2 regions of the Metapseudomonas phytobenefica genome follow, and region 1 is predicted to be linked to the other one. Evidence: predicted binding sites of a transcription regulator. Region 1 holds the regulator's gene; the other holds the start of a gene.
What was found. Region 1 encodes sigma-54, which starts transcription at its own class of promoters, with help from an activator protein. Its sites were predicted from a motif close to ANTGGCATNNANNTTGCTNT; they were not measured.
Positions count from the first base shown of each region.

Region 2: the regulator sigma-54 is predicted to act here: its motif matches at 1,931-1,950, upstream of flgB (flagellar basal body rod protein FlgB).

Region 1 covers NZ_JBHZGM010000001.1:369,381-373,460, forward strand. Annotated here, with positions in the region: gene lptA (lipopolysaccharide transport periplasmic protein LptA) at 1-78, shown strand, start outside; gene lptB (LPS export ABC transporter ATP-binding protein) at 78-803, shown strand; gene ACFW0B_RS01730 (RNA polymerase factor sigma-54) at 951-2,447, shown strand; gene hpf (ribosome hibernation-promoting factor, HPF/YfiA family) at 2,533-2,841, shown strand; gene ptsN (PTS IIA-like nitrogen regulatory protein PtsN) at 2,852-3,316, shown strand; gene rapZ (RNase adapter RapZ) at 3,326-4,080, shown strand, end outside.
Region 2 covers NZ_JBHZGM010000008.1:45,684-49,763, reverse strand. Annotated here, with positions in the region: gene flgE (flagellar hook protein FlgE) at 1-267, opposite strand, end outside; gene flgD (flagellar hook assembly protein FlgD) at 313-996, opposite strand; gene flgC (flagellar basal body rod protein FlgC) at 1,016-1,462, opposite strand; gene flgB (flagellar basal body rod protein FlgB) at 1,477-1,884, opposite strand; gene ACFW0B_RS09160 (NAD(P)H-dependent oxidoreductase) at 2,209-2,913, opposite strand; gene ACFW0B_RS09155 (pyridoxal phosphate-dependent aminotransferase) at 3,004-4,080, opposite strand, start outside.

The DNA of each region.
Region 1 (4,080 bases):
GGCGGTAACGTGACCACTCCGCGTCCGCGGATCGACATGGTCATCCAGCCGAAGAAGAAAGAGCAGAAAGCACAGTAATGGCGACCCTCAAAGCCCAGCACCTGGCCAAGAGCTACAAGAGCCGCCAGGTGGTCCGCGACGTCAGCCTGTCAATCGACAGCGGTCAGATCGTCGGCCTCCTCGGCCCCAACGGCGCGGGCAAGACCACCTGCTTCTACATGATCGTGGGCCTGGTCAAGGCCGACCAGGGCCGCGTCCTGATCGACCACCAGGACGTCACCCACCAGCCGATGCATGGCCGCGCCCGCGCCGGCATCGGCTATCTGCCGCAGGAAGCCTCGATCTTCCGCAAGCTCAGTGTGGCGGACAACATCATGGCGATCCTCGAGACCCGCAAGGATCTCGACCGCGCCGCACGCCGCAAGGAACTGGAAAACCTGCTTCAGGAATTCCATATCAGCCACATCCGCGACAGCCTCGGCATGAGCCTGTCGGGTGGTGAGCGCCGTCGTGTGGAAATTGCCCGCGCGCTGGCCACGGCCCCCAAATTCATCCTGCTGGACGAACCTTTCGCCGGCGTGGACCCGATTTCCGTGGGCGACATCAAGCAGATCATCCATCACCTCAAGGCGAAAGGGATCGGTGTACTCATCACCGATCACAACGTCCGCGAGACCCTGGACATCTGCGAGACCGCCTACATTGTCAGTGACGGACAACTGATCGCCGAAGGTGATGCGGAAGCCATCCTGGCCAACCAGTTGGTAAAGGAAGTCTACCTGGGCCACGAGTTCCGCCTGTAGTCTCCCGCAACCGCGCCTACAAGACCGGTTGCGCGGGCTAGAAAAATCCTTCAAGGTCAGGCATATAATTTGCTTCCTGGTGGCGCTTCGGCGCCCTGTAGTGGATGGCGCGCAAGCGCCGGCGAATAAGGTGCTAAGCCCTCTGCCATGAAACCATCGCTAGTCCTCAAGATGGGCCAGCAGCTGACGATGACCCCGCAGCTGCAACAGGCCATTCGCCTGCTCCAACTCTCCACCCTGGACCTCCAGCAGGAGATCCAGGAAGCGCTGGAGTCCAACCCGATGCTCGAACGGCAGGAGGATGGCGACGATTTCGACACCTCCGACCCCATGGCCGAAGGCGATCAGCAACCCAGTTCCGGCAACCAGGAAGCCAGCTTCCAGGAGTCCAGCGTCGAGACCAATGCCGAAGCCATCGAAGATGGCGAATGGCACGAGCGCATTCCCAGCGAACTCCCCGTCGATACCGCCTGGGAAGACGTCTACCAGACCAGCGCCAGCAGCCTGCCGAGCAATGACGACGACGAGTGGGACTTCACCTCCCGCACTTCGGTTGGCGAGAGCCTGCAGAGTCACCTGCTCTGGCAACTCAACCTGGCGCCGATGTCCGATACCGACCGCCTGATCGCGGTAACCCTGATCGACTGCATCAACAACGACGGCTACCTCGAAGAGTCCCTTTCCGAGATCGTCGAAGCCTTCGACCCGGAACTCGGCATCGAGCTGGACGAAGTGGAAGTTGTCCTGCATCGCATCCAGCAATTCGAACCCGCCGGCGTTGGCGCTCGCGACCTTCGCGAATGCCTGCTCCTGCAACTGCGCCAGCTGCCTCCGGGCACTCGCTGGCTGGCCGAGGCCCAGCGCCTGGCCGGTGACTTCCTCGACCTGCTGGGCAGTCGCGACTACAGCCAGCTGATGCGCCGCATGAAGCTCAAGGAAGATGAACTGCGCCAGGTCATCGAATTGATCCAGGGGCTGAATCCGCGCCCCGGTTCCCAGATCGAAGCCAGCGAGCCCGAGTACGTGGTGCCGGATGTCATCGTCCGCAAGCACAACGAACGCTGGCTGGTGGAACTGAATCAGGAAGCCGTGCCGCGCCTGCGGGTCAATCCGCACTACGCCGGCTTCGTCCGTCGCGCCGACTCCAGCGCCGACAACACCTTCATGCGCAATCAGCTTCAGGAAGCGCGCTGGTTCATCAAGAGCCTGCAGAGCCGCAACGAAACACTGATGAAGGTCGCCACCCAGATCGTCGAGCACCAGCGCGGCTTCCTCGAATACGGCGACGAGGCGATGAAGCCTCTGGTCCTGCACGACATCGCCGAAGCCGTGGGCATGCACGAGTCCACCATCTCGCGCGTGACTACCCAGAAATACATGCATACGCCCCGTGGAATCTACGAGCTGAAGTACTTCTTCTCCAGCCACGTAAGTACTTCGGAAGGTGGCGAATGCTCGTCTACCGCAATCCGCGCCATCATCAAAAAACTGGTCGCAGCGGAAAATCCGAAAAAGCCATTGAGCGACAGCAAGATCGCTGGTTTACTGGAAGCACAGGGCATTCAAGTGGCCCGTCGCACAGTAGCCAAGTATCGCGAATCCCTTGGGATTGCCCCTTCCAGCGAACGCAAGCGACTGATGTGACGCGGAAATTGACCCACGCCAAAGTGTTCCGGTGGCAGGCCCGTTAGCCTGTTTCTAAATACACGGGCAATAAGGAGAAAGCGGTATGCAAGTCAACATCAGTGGACATCAACTGGATGTGACCGACGCCCTGCGCAACTACGTTGTCGAGAAGTTCGACCGTCTGGAGCGCCACTTTGACCGAATCACCAATGTTCAGGTGATCATGCAGGTCGAGAAACTCAAACAGAAAATCGAAGCCACTTTGCACGTCGCCGGCGGCGAGGTCGTTGCCAACGCGGAACATGAAGACATGTACGCTGCCATCGACCTGCTTACCGACAAGCTCGATCGCCAACTGATCAAGCACAAGGAAAAGCAATTGAACCGCCAGCAGGGTGCCACTGCCCGCTGACCCCTCCTCCATGATCCGACTCGAGCAAATCCTGACCCCCGGCCGTTCCCTCGTGAACGTGCCGGGCGGCAGCAAGAAACGCGTACTGGAACAGATCGCCAAGCTGGTCGCTCGCGACCTTCCCGACCTCGACAACCAGGACATCTTCGAAAGCCTGGTAGCCCGGGAGAAACTCGGTTCCACCGGTTTCGGCAACGGCATCGCCATTCCCCACTGCCGCCTCACTGGCTGTACGTCGCCCATCAGCGCCGTGCTGCGCCTTGATGCTCCAGTCGATTTCGACGCCATCGACGGCGCCCCGGTTGACCTGCTGTTCGTCCTGCTGGTCCCGGAAGCCGCCACCGATGAGCACCTTGAACTGCTCCGCCAGATCGCCAGCATGCTGGACCGCGGCGATGTGCGCGAACGCCTGCGCCAGGCTTCCGACAGCACCAGCCTCTACCAGGTGGTAGTGGACGTGCAGAGCGGACACTAGGGCTTCTCCATGCGCCTGGTCATCGTCAGCGGCCGCTCCGGGTCGGGCAAGAGCACCGCCCTCGATGTTCTTGAGGACCACGGCTTCTACTGCATCGACAACCTGCCCGCCGGCCTGCTTCCCGAACTGGCCGAACGGGCCCTGCTGCACACCGAACTGCTGGAGCCCCAGGTCGCTGTCTCCATCGACGCACGCAATCTGCCCAGCCAGCTGCAGCGCTTTCCCGAATTGCTCACCGAGGCCCGCAATCGCCACATCAAGTGCGACGTGCTCTACCTCGATGCCGACCACGACACACTGCTCAAGCGCTTCTCGGAAACGCGCCGGCGCCACCCGCTGACCAACGACAACCGCTCCCTGGCCGAAGCCATCCGCGACGAGGAAGCGCTGCTGGCGCCGATTGCCGATCTCGCCGACCTGAAGATCGACACCACGCACCTCAACCTTTACCAGTTGCGCGACAGCATCAAGCTGCGCCTGCTGAATCAGCCTGAACCCGGCACCGCTTTCCTGGTTGAGTCCTTCGGCTTCAAGCGTGGCATGCCGGTGGATGCCGATCTGGTGTTCGACGTGCGCTGCCTGCCCAACCCGTACTGGAAGCCCGAGCTGCGTGATCATTCGGGGCTTGAACCGGCCGTCGCCAACTACCTTGCCGGACAGCCGGATGTCGAAGAGATGTATCAGGATATCCTCGGCTACCTGAACAAGTGGCTGCCGCGCTTCGCCGCCAGCAATCGCGCTTACGTCACGATCGCCATTGGCTG
Region 2 (4,080 bases), on a different contig from region 1:
GAAGCCGTTGCCATTGATGGCCAGGTCCAGGGCGTTCTGGGTGTAGTTGATGTTGCCCTGGTTGAACAGCTGGGACACGTCACCCAGGCCCACGCCGCTGCCCTGCGCGTTCTTGCCGGTGCCGAGCACCGAGGCGGCATAGACGTCGGCGAACTCGGCACGGGACTGCTTGAAGCCTGCGGTGCCGGCGTTGGCAATGTTGTTGCCGGTGACGTTGAGGTCGCTGGTCGCTGCGCGCAGACCGCTGAGACCGATGTTGAACGCCATTACTCTCTCCTTTGCCGGTGCTTCCCGGCGCTCTTGACCGGGAGGTTACTGACCGATGACCTGGACCTTGGACAGGCCGACGCTGCCGATGCCGGCGAGGTTGAGCATCAGCTCGCCGCCGTTCTGGCTCAGGGTGACGCTGTCCACGTTGGCCGGCAGCATGGTGTAGAGGGCCTTGGTTTCGCTGCCGTACTGGGCCTGCGCCTCGAACTTGTAGGTGCCGGGCGGCATGACCTTGCCGCTGGAGTCCTTGCCGTCCCACATGAAGCTGACGCTGCCGGCCGGCTGCTCGCCGAGGTTGATGCGGTTCACCAGGGCGCCTGCGTTGTCGTAGACGTTGACCCAGACGTTGCTGCTGGAAATGGGCAGATTGGCGCTGGCCTTGAAAGTTTCCGCGGTATCCACCACCGCCTTCTCGCTCGGCACGATGACCTTGCGCCCCACCAGGGACGAGGCCTGCAGCGCCTGGGAAGACTGGTAGCCGGACAGCAGCGAGCCCATGCTGCTGTTCAGTTTCTCGATGCCTTCCACCTGGCTGAACTGCGCCAGCTGGGCAATGAACTCGCCGTTCTCCTGGGGCGACAGCGGGTCCTGGTTGTTCAACTGGGCGACCAGCAGTTCGAGGAACTCGTTCTTGCCGAGGTCCTTGCTGCTGGATGTCTCGTTCTTGATGGCGTACTGGTCGAGGAACGACTGGCCATCGGTGGATGCTACGTTGCTGACACTCATGCTGTTCCCTCGCGCGCTATCACTGACCCAGGGTCAGCACCTTCTGCATCATCTGTTTGGCCGTGTTCATCATTTCCACGTTGGTCTGGAAGGACCGGCTGGCGGAAATCATGTCGGCCATTTCCTCGACCACATTCACATTCGGGTAGTAGACGTAGCCATCGGCATTGGCCGCCGGATGGTTCGGCTCGTAACGCGGGGTCAGGGTGCTCTGGTCTTCGATCACGCCAAGCACCTGGACGCCGGCGCCGGACTGGTCCTGGTCGGCGAACAGCGAGCCACGGTCGCCATTGCCCAGGCTGTCCTGCATCACGGTGGCGAACACCGGATGGCGGGCGCGGTAGGTCTGGTCGAGGCTGGAGGACACCGTTTCGGCGTTGGCAATGTTGCTGGAGATGGTGTTCAGCCGGGTGTTCTGGGCACTCATGCCGGTGCCGGCGATGTTGAAGATGCTGGACAGGGACATGGCTGGACTCTCCGTTATTCGCCGCGCAGGGCGTTCATCAGCCCTTTGAACTTGCTGTTGAGGAAGGTGAAGCTGGCCTGGAACTGCATGGCGTTCTCGGTGTAGTTCGCCTGCTCCAGCTGGGCGTCGACGGTGTTCTGGTCGATGGCGGCCTGGAACGGCACGCGGTACTTCAGCGCGGCGTCGGCGATCTCGAAACCTTCGGCGGCAATGTGGCGCTCGTTGGTCCGGGCGGCCTGGAAGCTGCCGTGGGCGGCCTTCTCCGACTGCTGGGCCAGCACGCTGGCGAAGTCCAGGTCACGAGCCTTGTAGTTCGGGGTATCGGCGTTGGCGATGTTGTTGGCCAGCACCTCACCACGCTGGGCGCGGAAGCTTAGAGCTTGCTGATGGATGCCGAGGGCCTTTTCGAAACTGATGCTCATGTCCGGAACCTTTGCCAGTGGCAATCTGGTTTTGCTTGCCTGACATTCAGCAAAGGCCGTGCCACTTTAATTTTTCCTTTATTTTCAATGTCTTGAAGGAAAAACACGCGGCAAGAAGCGGCAACAGGCGCTGGTCGGGCGGCAAAGCGGCAAGGGCAGCTTGCCGCTGGTTGCCGCTTTGCCGGGGCATCGGGCGATAAAACAGGTAGGAGCGAGCTTGCTCGCGAATGATCGCGCTCGGGACGTTCGCGAGCAGAGCTCGCTCCTACAAATTTGCGTTGATCGGGGAAATAAGAAGGCCGCCCGTAGGCGGCCATGCAGCACTCATCGCGCCAGTGGGTACAACCTGTCGTCGAACTGCTCCAGCCGCGGAAAGGCGAGCGGCGCATCCTGCTCCAGCTGTTCCAGACGGGCCTGGTAGCCACGCAGGAAATCCTCGCGCGCGTCATTGCTGATATAGGGCACGTGCCAGGCCACGAAGGGCGGCAGCACGTCCATACCGACATAGGCCAGGGTGCCGCGCAGCAGCGGACGCAGCATGTCTTCCAGCGGGCCATGAATGGCGCCTTCACCGAACATGTGCTCGCGGCCACCCAGGGTCAGGGTCACCAGCGCCTTCTTGCCGGCCAGGCCGCCCTGGTCGTAGAAACGCTTGCCGCCATAGCAGACGCCGGACACCAGCACCCGATCGATCCAGCCCTTGAGGATGGCCGGAACCGAGAACCAGTAGAGCGGGAAGTTGAGAATCAGCAGGTCGGCCCAGAGCAGCTTGTCCAGCTCGCGCTGGATATCCGGCGCGATATTGCCGGCCTTGACCCCTTCACGCTGCTCCAGGGCGTAGACCAGGTAGTCCGGGTTGGCCCGTTCGGAGAAGTCGGCAGCCGATGCCACCGGGTTCCAGTTCATCGCGTAGAGGTCGGAGACCTGCACCTGGTGGCCCTGCCCCTGCAGCGTCTCCACGGCCAGATCGCGCAGGGCGCTGGTGAAGGATTGCGGCTCGGGGTGGGCGTGGACGATCAGTACGTTCATGGGAATTCCTTGTACGGGATGTGCTACGGATTGGCGCTGGACATTAGCGGACCCGACGCGGGGATTTCCGCACCCGGCGCCAACCCTCATTCATGCGATCGCTCGCTGCTCAAGCAGCTCGGCCGCGCAGCGGGCGATGCGTCGACAGGCTTCCTGCAACGGTTCGCTGCCCAGCACCAGCCCCAGGCGGATATGCCCCGCGGCGCTTGGCCCGAATGCCTCGCCGGCCAGCACCGAGACGCCGTAACCGTCCAGCAGGCGGTCGGCGAAGTCCTGGGCGGAAAGGCCGGTTTCACGGATGTCCACCATCACGAACATGCCGCCGTCCGGCTTCAGCGCGCGCAGGCCGGGGCAACCTTCGAGGGTGGCGCACACGAGGTCACGCCGCTGGCGATAGGCCTCGCGCATGGCATCCAGCTCCGGCAGGCGCGCCTCCAGCGCAACACAGGCGGCGTCCTGAACGAAGTCCGGCGAGCCGTAGAGCATGCACAGGGCGAGGTTTTCCAGGTGCCCGGCCAGCTCCTGCGAACCGACCACCCAGCCCACGCGCCAGCCGGTCATGGCGTGGGACTTGGACAGGCTGTTGATGGTGGCCGTGCGCTCGGCCATGCCCGGCAGGCTGGCCGGGCTGACGTGCTCGCCCTCGAAGAGCAGTTCGCTGTAGACCTCGTCAGAGATCATCCACAGGTCATGGGCGATGCAGAGTTCGGCCAGGGCATTCCAGGTGGAACGCGGCAGACTGGCGCCGGAGGGGTTGTGCGGGCTGTTCAGGGCCAGCGCGCGGGTACGCGGGGTGATGGCGGCGGCCACGTCCTCGGGCTGGATGCGGAAGCCGTGCTCCGAGCGCACCGGCACCGGCACGACCTTGGCGCCACAGGCACCGAACACCGCCTCGTAGGTAACGTACATGGGCTCGGCGACTATGACCTCGTCCCCCGGGTTGAGCAGGCACTGCACCACGCAGAACAGCGCACACTGGGCGCCGGCCAGCACCGCCACCTGGTCGGCCCCCACGCTCTGTCCGCTGCGCTGGTTGTGCCAGGCGGCAATGCGTTGCCGCAGGGGGAACTTGCCGCGCACGTCGGAGTAGTGGGTATTGCCGTTGAGCAGGCTATCGATGGCGGCCTGGATGATGGGTTGCGGGGTGTCGAAATCAGGGTCGCCTAC